Regions from separate parts of the Phascolarctobacterium faecium genome, predicted to be linked through region 2. Evidence: riboswitches for the same ligand, from Rfam matches in the RefSeq annotation. Region 2 holds a riboswitch; the other holds the start of a gene.
What was found. A riboswitch is a leader RNA that binds a small molecule or an ion and turns the genes downstream of it on or off. The one in region 2 is predicted to bind ZMP and ZTP.
Positions count from the first base shown of each region.

Region 1: linked by a shared signal. The riboswitch ahead of PFJ30894_RS10415 (phosphoribosylaminoimidazolecarboxamide formyltransferase) and the one ahead of PFJ30894_RS00735 (L-lactate MFS transporter) in region 2 are both predicted to bind ZMP and ZTP.

Region 1 is NZ_AP019004.1:2,153,772-2,159,109, forward strand. It holds gene PFJ30894_RS10405 (acyl-CoA dehydrogenase family protein) at 81-1,220, opposite strand; gene PFJ30894_RS10410 (hotdog family protein) at 1,283-1,723, opposite strand; gene PFJ30894_RS10415 (phosphoribosylaminoimidazolecarboxamide formyltransferase) at 1,952-3,130, opposite strand; ZMP/ZTP riboswitch at 3,170-3,246, opposite strand; gene PFJ30894_RS10420 (4Fe-4S cluster-binding domain-containing protein) at 3,350-4,246, shown strand; gene PFJ30894_RS10425 (ATP-binding cassette domain-containing protein) at 4,520-5,305, shown strand.
Region 2 is NZ_AP019004.1:152,552-157,889, forward strand. It holds gene PFJ30894_RS00715 (ABC-F family ATP-binding cassette domain-containing protein) at 1-1,108, opposite strand, end outside; gene PFJ30894_RS00720 (barstar family protein) at 1,171-1,440, opposite strand; gene PFJ30894_RS00725 (ribonuclease domain-containing protein) at 1,452-1,967, opposite strand; gene PFJ30894_RS00730 (helicase HerA-like domain-containing protein) at 1,979-3,463, opposite strand; ZMP/ZTP riboswitch at 3,641-3,726, shown strand; gene PFJ30894_RS00735 (L-lactate MFS transporter) at 3,806-5,029, shown strand; gene PFJ30894_RS00740 (chromate transporter) at 5,281-5,338, shown strand, end outside.

The sequences.
Region 1 (5,338 bases), 450 kb from region 2:
TACATTTATGCATAAATAATTTTGACAGTCCTATATAAAAAACCCGGCACCAAATAGTACCGGGTTTTATAAATAAACTATTAGTACAGAATTTTATTAGCTATAACCAAACGTTGAATTTGGTTTGTGCCTTCATAAATCTGCATGATCTTAGCATCACGCATCATTTTTTCAACCGGATATTCACGGGAATAACCATAACCGCCCATTACCTGAACAGCATCAGTAGTCACCTGCATAGCCACATCAGCAGCATAACATTTAGCCATAGCCGCCTCTTTGGAAAATTCCAGCCCCTGGTCACGCATCCAGCATGCTTTCAGTACCATCAATCTTGCCGTTTCAACCTTCATAGCCATATCAGCAATCATGGACTGGATCATTTGGAAAGAAGCAATCGGCTGGCCGAATTGTTTTCTTTCTTTAGCATATTTTACAGCACAATCTAAAGCAGCCTGAGCCAGACCAACGGATACTGCTCCAACAAAAGGACGTGCAGAATCCAAAGTATTCATTGCTATACGGAAGCCCTCGCCTTCACGGCCAACACGGTTAGCTTCTGGAATCACGACATCCTGTAAAATCAATTCACAGGTATTAGAGGGGCGGATGCCCATTTTATCCTCTTTTTTACCAACAGTAAAGCCAGGTGTTCCTTTAGGTACGATAAATGCAGTCAAACCACGGATACCACCGGATTTGCGGGTATTAGCAAATACAAGATAAGTATCTGCAATTCCACCATTAGTAATAAACGCTTTAGTACCATTAAGAGTATAAGTTCCGGCTTCCTTGTTTTTTACAGCTGAAGTAGCGACACCACCGGCATCTGAACCTGCACCAGGTTCAGTTAATGCAAACGCAGCCAGTTTACCATCATTAAGTAAATCACAATGCGCTTGTTTCTGTTCTTCAGTGCCGGCAATCAAAATAGGATAAGACGCCAGGGAGTTCGCAGCCATTGAGGTAGCAACACCTGCACAGCCTTTGCCCAGTTCTTCATAAATAACGGCAACTGTAACGCTGTCCAGTCCAGGTCCGCCATATTCTTCTGGAACAATAACATTCAAAAGCCCCATATCAGCAGCTTTTTCAAGCAGCCCGGGCATAGATTGATTATTTCTGTCCATTTCGGCAGCGTAAGGGGTAATTTCTTTTTCTACAAAATCCCTCACCATTTCCTGTAATTCAAGTTGTTCTTCATTAAGTGCAAAATCCATTTTGTCCTCCTTGTGTTAAGGCTTAAGCCAAATTGCTTGTTAAGGCGACTTGCCGTCAGCCTTTACCATTTACGGGGTATATCCTTAATTGTTTCCACAACAAACAAAGTCGTCAGTACCGTTGCCAACAGAGTATCATTTTCATCATATACCTCAGCTTCGGCCACAAGAGTCATTCGTCCGCAATGGCAAATCTTACAGACAGCATAAAGTTTTTCAGCTGCTGTGTATTTTACAATGTTACAACAAAAATTTAATGTTTCAGCTTCGACACCAACGCTGACAGCGCTGATTTGCAATACAGATTCAAGAAGACGATAAATAACGCTGCTACGGACCTTACCACGATGATCAAGGTCAATACCGGCCGTCAGAGAAAAACTTATCCGTATCTGGCCGCAGTTTAACTGTTCTATACTCAGCGCCGGATCATCTAAAAAGCGCCTTTCCAGACAAGCCGATTGCACTAAGAAAAGTATTCCCGATACATTTTCAGTACTCACGAACTACTCATCTCCTACTTGCCATAATCTTACTAAAACATAAACATATTTTGGACATTATACCTTGTGTATTTTACCACAAAAAATTTACTAACTCAATAGTTTTCAGACAATTTTATGCGATTTATGTAAAAAAAATACCACAACAGCTTCCAACGCCCACAAAACTGACTTGTCAGTCATTTTTGTTCAAAAAAATCCGCCAAAGTTTTCTTTGGCGGAAAGTTATTAATGATGGAACAAACGTAAACCAGTAAATGCCATTGCGATATTATATTTATCACATGTTTCAATAACATTATCATCTCTGATACTTCCGCCTGCCTGAGCAATATAATCTACACCGCTGCGGTGAGCGCGTTCAATATTATCACCAAACGGGAAAAAAGCATCACTGCCAAGAGAAACTCCGTGCAGCTTATGAAGCCATACTTTTTTCTCTTCACGTGTCAGCGGAGCTGGTTTTTCGGTAAAGAACTGTTCCCAAATTCCATCTGCAAGTATATCTTCATAATCGTCAGAAATATACACATCAATAGTATTGTCCCGATCAGGACGTCGAATACTGTCCTTAAAAGGCAGTTCTAAAACACTGGGGTTCTGGCGCAGCCACCAGTTATCAGCTTTATTTCCGGCAAGCCTTGTACAATGAACACGAGACTGTTGCCCCGCACCAATACCAATCGCCTGTCCATCTTTAACATAGCAGACGGAATTCGATTGCGTGTATTTCAAAGTAATCAACGCAATCAGAAGATCACGTACTGCATCCTCAGGAATTTCTTTATTGACAGTCGGACGATTTACCAGCAGCTCTGACGTAATTTTAGCCTCATTACGGTCCTGTTCAAAAGTTATACCAAATACATCTTTCGTTTCCTGTATCTCTGGAATATAAGACGGATCAATTTTTATAATATTATAAGTGCCCTTACGTTTAGTTTTTAAAATTTCCAAAGCTTCCTCTGTATAGCCGGGGGCAATAACGCCATCTGAAACTTCTCGAGCCAGCATAGCTGCAGTCTCCTTGTCACAGATATCTGATAAAGCGACAAAGTCTCCGTAAGATGACATACGGTCAGCACCACGAGCCCTGGCATAAGCAGTAGCCAACGGAGTCAGAGCTAGATCGTCAACATAATATATTTTTTTCAGTACATCGCTCATCGGCAATCCAACGGCAGCACCGGCTGGACTTACATGTTTAAAAGATGCTGCTGCAGGCAGGCCGGTAGCTTCCTTTAATTCTTTTACTAACTGCCAGCTGTTAAAGGCATCCAGAAAATTAATATAACCAGGGCGGCCGTTCAAAACCTCAATTGGCAGTTCACCTATTTTACTATAAATACGCGCCTTACTTTGATTTGGATTACAGCCATACTTCAATAGCAGCTCTTTCACGACTATTCCTCCTTAAAAATATATAAAAAAACCGACACTTCTGGGGTAAAACGCCCAGACGGTCGGCAACACCGGTCATACTCCACGTGGTTAATCCACTTCCGTCAGTTATATGACCTACTTCTGCTTTAGATTATACTTTTTACCGCTCTTTTTGTCAATTATCCTTTTATCTCTTGTCCAACTATGCTACAATTTAGAAAATACTCCAAAGGAGATGTTTTAATGACTTACTGTTACGTCTGCCCACACCGCTGCGGAGTTGACAGGGCAGAAACAATGAACAGTCCAAATGGTATTTTCGGTTCCTGCGGCTGCGGTATGCAGCCAATAGTTGCCCGTGCGGCACTGCATATGTGGGAAGAGCCATGCATAAGCGGCACCAAAGGTTCAGGCACTGTTTTTTTTAGTGGCTGCAATTTACATTGTGCATTCTGCCAAAATTACGAAATCAGCTGTTTAAATAAAGGACAGGAAATATCCGTTGAAAGATTAAAAGAAATTTATTTTGACTTAATTAAACAAGGAGCCCATAATATCAATTTAGTTACAGCAACACATTTTACTGAGGCTATTATCGCAAGCTTACAGGAACCATTGCCAGTCCCTGTAATTTATAATACCAGTGGTTTTGAAACTGTCGATACAATACACAGATTGAAAAATAAAATACAAATATGGCTTCCCGATCTAAAATATAGTGACGATTTAGCCGCAATAAAGTACAGTAATGCGCCTAATTATTTTAATACTGCTACAACGGCCATAAAAACCATGTACAAACAAGTCGGGCCCTACCAAATCGATGAAAATGGTTTATTAAAAAGTGGTGTAATTATCAGGCATCTGCTGTTACCGAATATGTTAGAAAATACACTAAGAGTAATAGACTGGATCGCTGACAATTTTGAACCGGGGCAAGTCCTGTTTAGTCTGATGCATCAATATATTCCATGCGGCCGAGCCGCTGAATACCCTGAAATAAACCGTGTTGTTACTGCAGAAGAATATCAAAAAGTTGAGCAGTACCTTTTCAATTCCGGTATTGAAGACGGCTTTATTCAGGAAGATACCGCTGCCAGCGCTGATTTTATTCCCATCTTTGATGGGACTGGAGTTTAGTTGACAAAGATTTTATAATCCTATATTATAAAAATATAATTATGAATATTGAAAGGACACTTGAACGAATGAAAAACTGATCCAATTTCGCACCTTATCTGAAAAAGACACAAAAACAGCTTAAAACCAAAAGCTTTGTTAAGTGTTGTCTTTTATCAGTAAGTCAGAATGGATCATTTTCTGCGATTTGAGGCTAAGTCTACCTTTACACCTCCCATTCTGTCTTGAATCGGGAGGTTTTTATTGTCTTCGAAAGTTAGGAGTTGAAATTATATGTACATCCTCGAAACCAATTCATTTAAATATTATTTAGGCGAAAGACTATTATTCAAACTGCCTGCTTTAAAACTACATACAAAAAGCCGTATAGGCCTGATCGGGCTGAACGGAAGTGGAAAAACAACTTTATTAGAGTTATTAGCAGGTATAAGACCAATTCCTGCAGCCGCAAAAATCATTTGCAAAACAACAATGACTATACTACCGCAATTAAAAGAAAGACTCTCCAAAAGCGGTGGCGAAACGACTCAAACCTACATCCTGCAGGCGCTCAAACAACAATCCGGTTTGCTGCTGGCAGACGAACCAACTAATAATCTTGATATGGACCATTTGTTATGGCTTGAAAAGGAACTTCGGCATTACTCAGGAGCCTTAATATTAGTTTCCCACGATCGTGATTTTTTAGATGCATTATGCAATGAAATCTGGGCTTTGGACGATAAACAACTTCAAATATATCAAGGTAATTACAGTAATTATCAGCAGCAAAAGATAATTTCTGAAAAAACTCATGATCAAGCTTATCGTAAATATATTATGCAAAAAACTCATTTAGAAACAGCTTTTTCTGCCAAACAGCAGCAAGCGCAAAAAGCTGTTAAAACCACGAAGATATCTTTATCAGAAGCCAGGATTACCGGAGCTAAACCCTACTTTGCTAAAAAACAGAAAAAGTTACAGCAAACAGGTCAATCCATACTGACGAGGTTAGACAAACTTAAACAGATAGAAAAAAGACAATCCTTACCAATAATAAAAATGAATTTACTGTCTTAAAAACTATGGCAGGGACAAATTTTAGTAAGAGCA
Region 2 (5,338 bases):
GCACTAATTTTCCCGCCAGAATATCCATCAGCGTCGTTTTGCCGCTGCCGTTAGGGCCAACAATACCCACGCGGTCATTACGCAGCAGGATATAGCTGAAATCTTTAATATAGGTCACACCGTTGTAGTCAAGTCCCAGATGCTCGCACTCGACCACAGTTTTCCCCAATCGGCTGCCGGCAGATGACATTTCCAGTTCTCCCGATGCAGAAATATTTTTCACTTCCTGCTCCAGCTCGTTAAAACGTTCGATGCGTTCCCTGCTTTTTGTCCGCCGTGCTTCCGCACCGCGGCTGATCCAGGCCAGTTCACGCCGGTAAACATTGCGCAGCCGCTGAGCAGCAGCAGCTTCCGACTGGCGTCTTTCTTCACGCTTTTGTAAAAAAAGGCTGTAATTTCCTGTATATAAATAGCATTGCCCGCCATCTAATTCCAATGTCCGGTTGACCACTCTGTCAAAAAAATACCGGTCATGGGTCACCATCAGCAGAGCGCCTTTTCGCTTCAAAAGCAGCTGTTCCAGCCAGGCCACAGTTTCATTATCCATATGGTTAGTAGGTTCGTCCAAAATCAGAAGATCGGAAGGACGCACCAAAACTCCGGCCAGTGCTACACGCTTGCGCTGCCCGCCGGAAAGTTCCGCCATCGGCTGATTAAAATCACTGATCCCCAGCTGATCAAGCACCGCTTTAGCTTCGCTCTCCAGCTGCCAGGCATATGCGCTGTCCATTTGCTGCTGCAGTTCCAGCAGCCTGCTCTGTAACGCACTGTTCTCAGGATCAGCAGCCGCCAGCGCTGCCGCCCGTTCATAACGCTGCAGTAATTCCAGCTGCGGCGAATCTCCCTGAAATACCTGTTCCAATACCGTTGCCTGTGGATCATGATCAGGATTCTGCGGCAGATATTCGATCACGCAGCTGCCATTTGCCGTAATCCGGCCGCCGTCACCGGCTTCACCGCGTGCAATATCGCGCAGCAGCGTGCTTTTACCGGTGCCGTTGACGCCGATAATACCGATTTTATCGCCCATTTCAATATTAAAAGTTACATCTTTAAACAAAGTTCTGACGCCATAGCTGTGCGACAGCTTCTCTACACTTAAAATCATTCTTTTCGCCCTCTGTAAAACAGAATAAAAGCAGCCTGCCGCTTGAGCAGACTGCATATATTTTAAATAAGCTCTACTTGAAGATTAGGATTTGCAGCGGCGGCATCCTGTACAACTGTAAGCAGTCTTGCGCCATACCAACCTAATTCTGAACCTGCGGCTACCGCCTGCGGTATTTTTAGTATAACAGGCTCGCAGACTTCCGTCAAACAATCATACAATGCGTCCAGATTTTCACCGTAATAATCCGGCAGCTCAAGCTCCGTACGCAGATATTTATGCAGCTGCCTGATCGACTGCATCCTGGCCAGTGCCAAAGTTACTGTTTTCATCAGCCGCCTCCTTAATACAATTTTTCAAAGCTTTTATAATGATCGTCCGTATAATAGATCAGTCCGTCATTAGAATACACCAGACGTTTAGCATTCCTGTTACCGGTTTTGTAATCAATATCGCATTCTTTCCAGCTGCGTCCTGATTTCTGCGGCAGTAATCCTTCGTAGTTGCCATACCTGTCACCGCCTATACTTTTACCGGGCGCCACTTCATTCAGCGTTCCCTTATGCTTCCAGCCCAGGCGCTCGGCTTCACGTTTAGTAATAAAATTTCCCGGCAATTTATGAAAGGTATGGATATACAAAGCTACCTCAGCCTTACCGGTATAAGCGCGCCCTTCTTCGACTTTGAACTGCGCCTGCTTGCCCTGCAGCTGTGCCAGTCCACTTTTGGCGGTTTTGGCCACCTGCTCTGCAGCCTGCTGTTTAGCCTGATTCAGCTCTGTCTGAGGCGTTTTGCCACAGCCAAACACGGCACCGGTTATAAATAATACAGCCAGTAATGCTGCAAAAATCTTTTTCATTTCAAACACCTTTAAAACCATTTTTTCATTTGATTAAAAATACCGCGTACTATAGTGTCTACAGCTTTATTTTCCATTCGCGTCATCGTTTTGCTGATCAGCTTTTCCGCGACCGTAGGCGGTTCTTTTTTGGCAGCCGCGCTGCGGCTGCGCAGCTCTTTCTGCAGCGCCGCTTCTTCCTGTGCCCTGGCTGCGGCTTCCGCATCCTGCTGGGCTTTGGCGCTCAAAATCTCATAAGCAGACTCACGGTCTACAGCTTCAGCATATTTACTATACAGCGGGCTGGAGGCTATCAGCTGGTTGCGCAGCGTGTCGTCAGCTACGCCAAGATAGCTGCGCGGCGGCATGACATAAGCACGCTCCACCATTGTCGGCACTCCGTCAGCATCCAATAGTGATACCAGCACTTCGCCGGTGCCAAGCTCCGGCAGCACTTTAGCCGCGTCAAGATCAGGATTGGCTCTAAAGGCCTGCGCCGCAGCCTTCAGCCCCTTCTGGTCTTTAGGTGTGTAAGCTCGCAGCGCATGCTGCAGCTTGTTTCCCAGCTGTGACAAAACAGTATCTGGAATATCAGAAGGCTGCTGGGTGATAAAATAAATGCCGACGCCTTTGGAACGGATCAAACGCACGATCTGTTCAACTTTATCGAGCAGAGATTTCGGCGCGTCTTTGAAAATCAGATGCGCTTCATCAAAGAAAAAGACGATTTTAGGTTTTTCCGGATCGCCTGCTTCCGGCAGCAGGTCATACAACTCCGACAGCATCCATAATAAAAATGTAGAATATAACAGCGGAGTCTGAAACAGCTCTACGCAATGCAGAAGATTGATATAACCGCGTCCGTCATCTGCTACTGCCAGCCAGTCCCTGATGTCCAGTGCCGGCTCGCCGAAAAACACATCTCCGCCCTGTTCTTCCAAGCGCAGCAGCGCCCGCTGGATCGCGCCTACACTCTGAGCCGACACATTGCCATAGGCAGTTTTGAACTGAGCCGCATTATCACCGACGTACTGCACCATCGAACGCAGATCCTTAAGATCCAGCAGCAACAGTCCCTGATCATCGGCAATCTTAAAAATGATCGTCATAATACCGCTCTGCGTGGTATTCAATTCCAAAAGCCGACTCAGCAGATCCGGCCCCATCTCGGAAATAGTCGTCCGGACAGGATGCCCTTTTTTACCGAAAACATCAAAAAAACGTACAGGAAAGCCTTTGAACTCAAAATTTTCTATGCCTAATTTATGCAGACGTTTCTGAAACCCTTCACTGCTTTCACCAGCCTTGCACATACCGGAAACGTCGCCTTTGATATCGGCCAGGAATACCGGCACGCCCATCTCGCTGAAGGATTCTGCCAGCACCTTTAAAGTAACGGTCTTGCCCGTACCCGTTGCCCCGGCAATCAGACCGTGACGGTTTGCCATTTTCGGCAGCATGCAGATCTTATCCTCGCCTTTACAGACCCAAATCTTGTGTTCATCAGCTAAATACATGGTATTCCCTCCCGCATTTTTATAAAATAAACTACATCTTTATATTAATTTTTATTATACGTTATTTAAGGGTAAGAGTAAACAAGCTGGGCAGGTTCTGTTTTTATACTGCTGTTTTTTTATTTTTCCTTGCTTGACATTATCGTAATTCTTGCTATAATGAGAACATAAATCAAATAGACCTCGCAGGACTGACGGATAAAGTGGAATCAACCACGTGTACTGCGATGCCATAGAAACAGCCGACCGTCTGGGCAGAGAGAACTGATCCCGGATGGTTTTTTTATTTTCCGGCTTTGGCCCTCTCGGATTTTTTCTAGTGTGAAAAGGAGATGTTTACCTATGAAAAACAGATGGCTCATTGCTCTGGCGGCTATCGGCATCCATATCTGCATCGGCAGTGTTTACGCCTGGAGCGTACTGACAAAGCCTATTATGCAGGCTATGGGTTTTACCCTGAAAGAAACGACCTGGACTTTTTCGATCGCAATTTTATTTCTCGGACTGTCAGCGGGATTTTTGGGCGATTACGTTGAAAAATACGGCCCGCGTAAAAGCGGTCTCACCTCGACCTGCTTCTTTGGTCTGGGTATGTTCGGTACAGCGCTGGCACTGCATCTCAACAGTCTGCCGCTCTTATATCTTTTTTACGGCGTTATCGGCGGTATCGGTCTTGGGACCGGTTATATCACCCCTGTTTCGACGCTGGTCAAATGGTTTCCCAACAACCGCGGCTTTGCCACCGGTCTTGCTATCATGGGTTTCGGTTTTGCCAGCCTGATCGCAGGTCCGCTGATGCAGATCCTGGTTGCCAAATACGGACTGGTACAGAACTTTATCATTCTCGGCTGCGTGTACATGGTTATCATGGCCGCCTCCGCCTTATATCTTGAACCACCTAAAGCAAGCAACGGCGGGCCGTCCGGCATTAACGTCAAAAGTATCCTCCCGGATACTCAGTTCACAGCCAAAGAAGCACGCAAAACCTGGCAATTTTACGCACTGTGGTGGATTTTTTTCACCAATATTACCTGCGGTATCGGACTTTTAGCAGTAGCTTCACCGATGGCACAGGAAGTAGTAAAAATGACACCGATGGCAGCCGCCTCCATGGTCGGTATCATCGGTCTGATCAACGGTCTGGGACGCATTTTCTGGTCTACTATTTCCGACTATCTCGGGCGCAGTACAGTTTATGTAGTCTTCTTCCTGATCCAGATCTTTGCCTTCTACGCACTTGCAGAAACAAGCAGTGCCTTCATCTTCCAGCTGATTGTCTTTGTCATCATTTCCTGCTACGGCGGCGGCTTCTCCTGTATGCCCGCCTTCCTCAGCGATCTGTTCGGCACGAAAGAACTCAGCGCCATCCACGGCAAGATCCTGACTGCCTGGGGCATGGCTGGTATTGCCGGTCCTCTGCTGCTGTCCTGGATCCGTGAAACGACCAACAGCTATTCAATTACCCTGTATTTCTTCTCCGCCTGCTTCGTTGTCAGCCTCATCATCGCTGGTATTTTGAAATGGCGTACTTCAGTAGGCGTGCTGATCGAAAAGAAACATCTCTGATTTGACCATAACCCCTTCGCTACAGCTGCGGAGGGGTTATTTTATGCCGTTTTAGACTCTGCCTATTCGTTAACGTCATAACTATCAGTACATTTTATCTACATCTGGTATTCATTTTACTTTCCATACTATATCTGGTTTTATTTGCCACAGCCGATACCGCTACCTGTTCCAACCAGACTTGTAATACTGGAGCAGATAACCGATAATAAAAATAACACCATTTATCAGACTGAAAAGAGGCGGTTATTATGGATACTTCGCGCCCGCGTTATCTTCATATGTTTCTTGTTTTTGTTAAGATCGGCC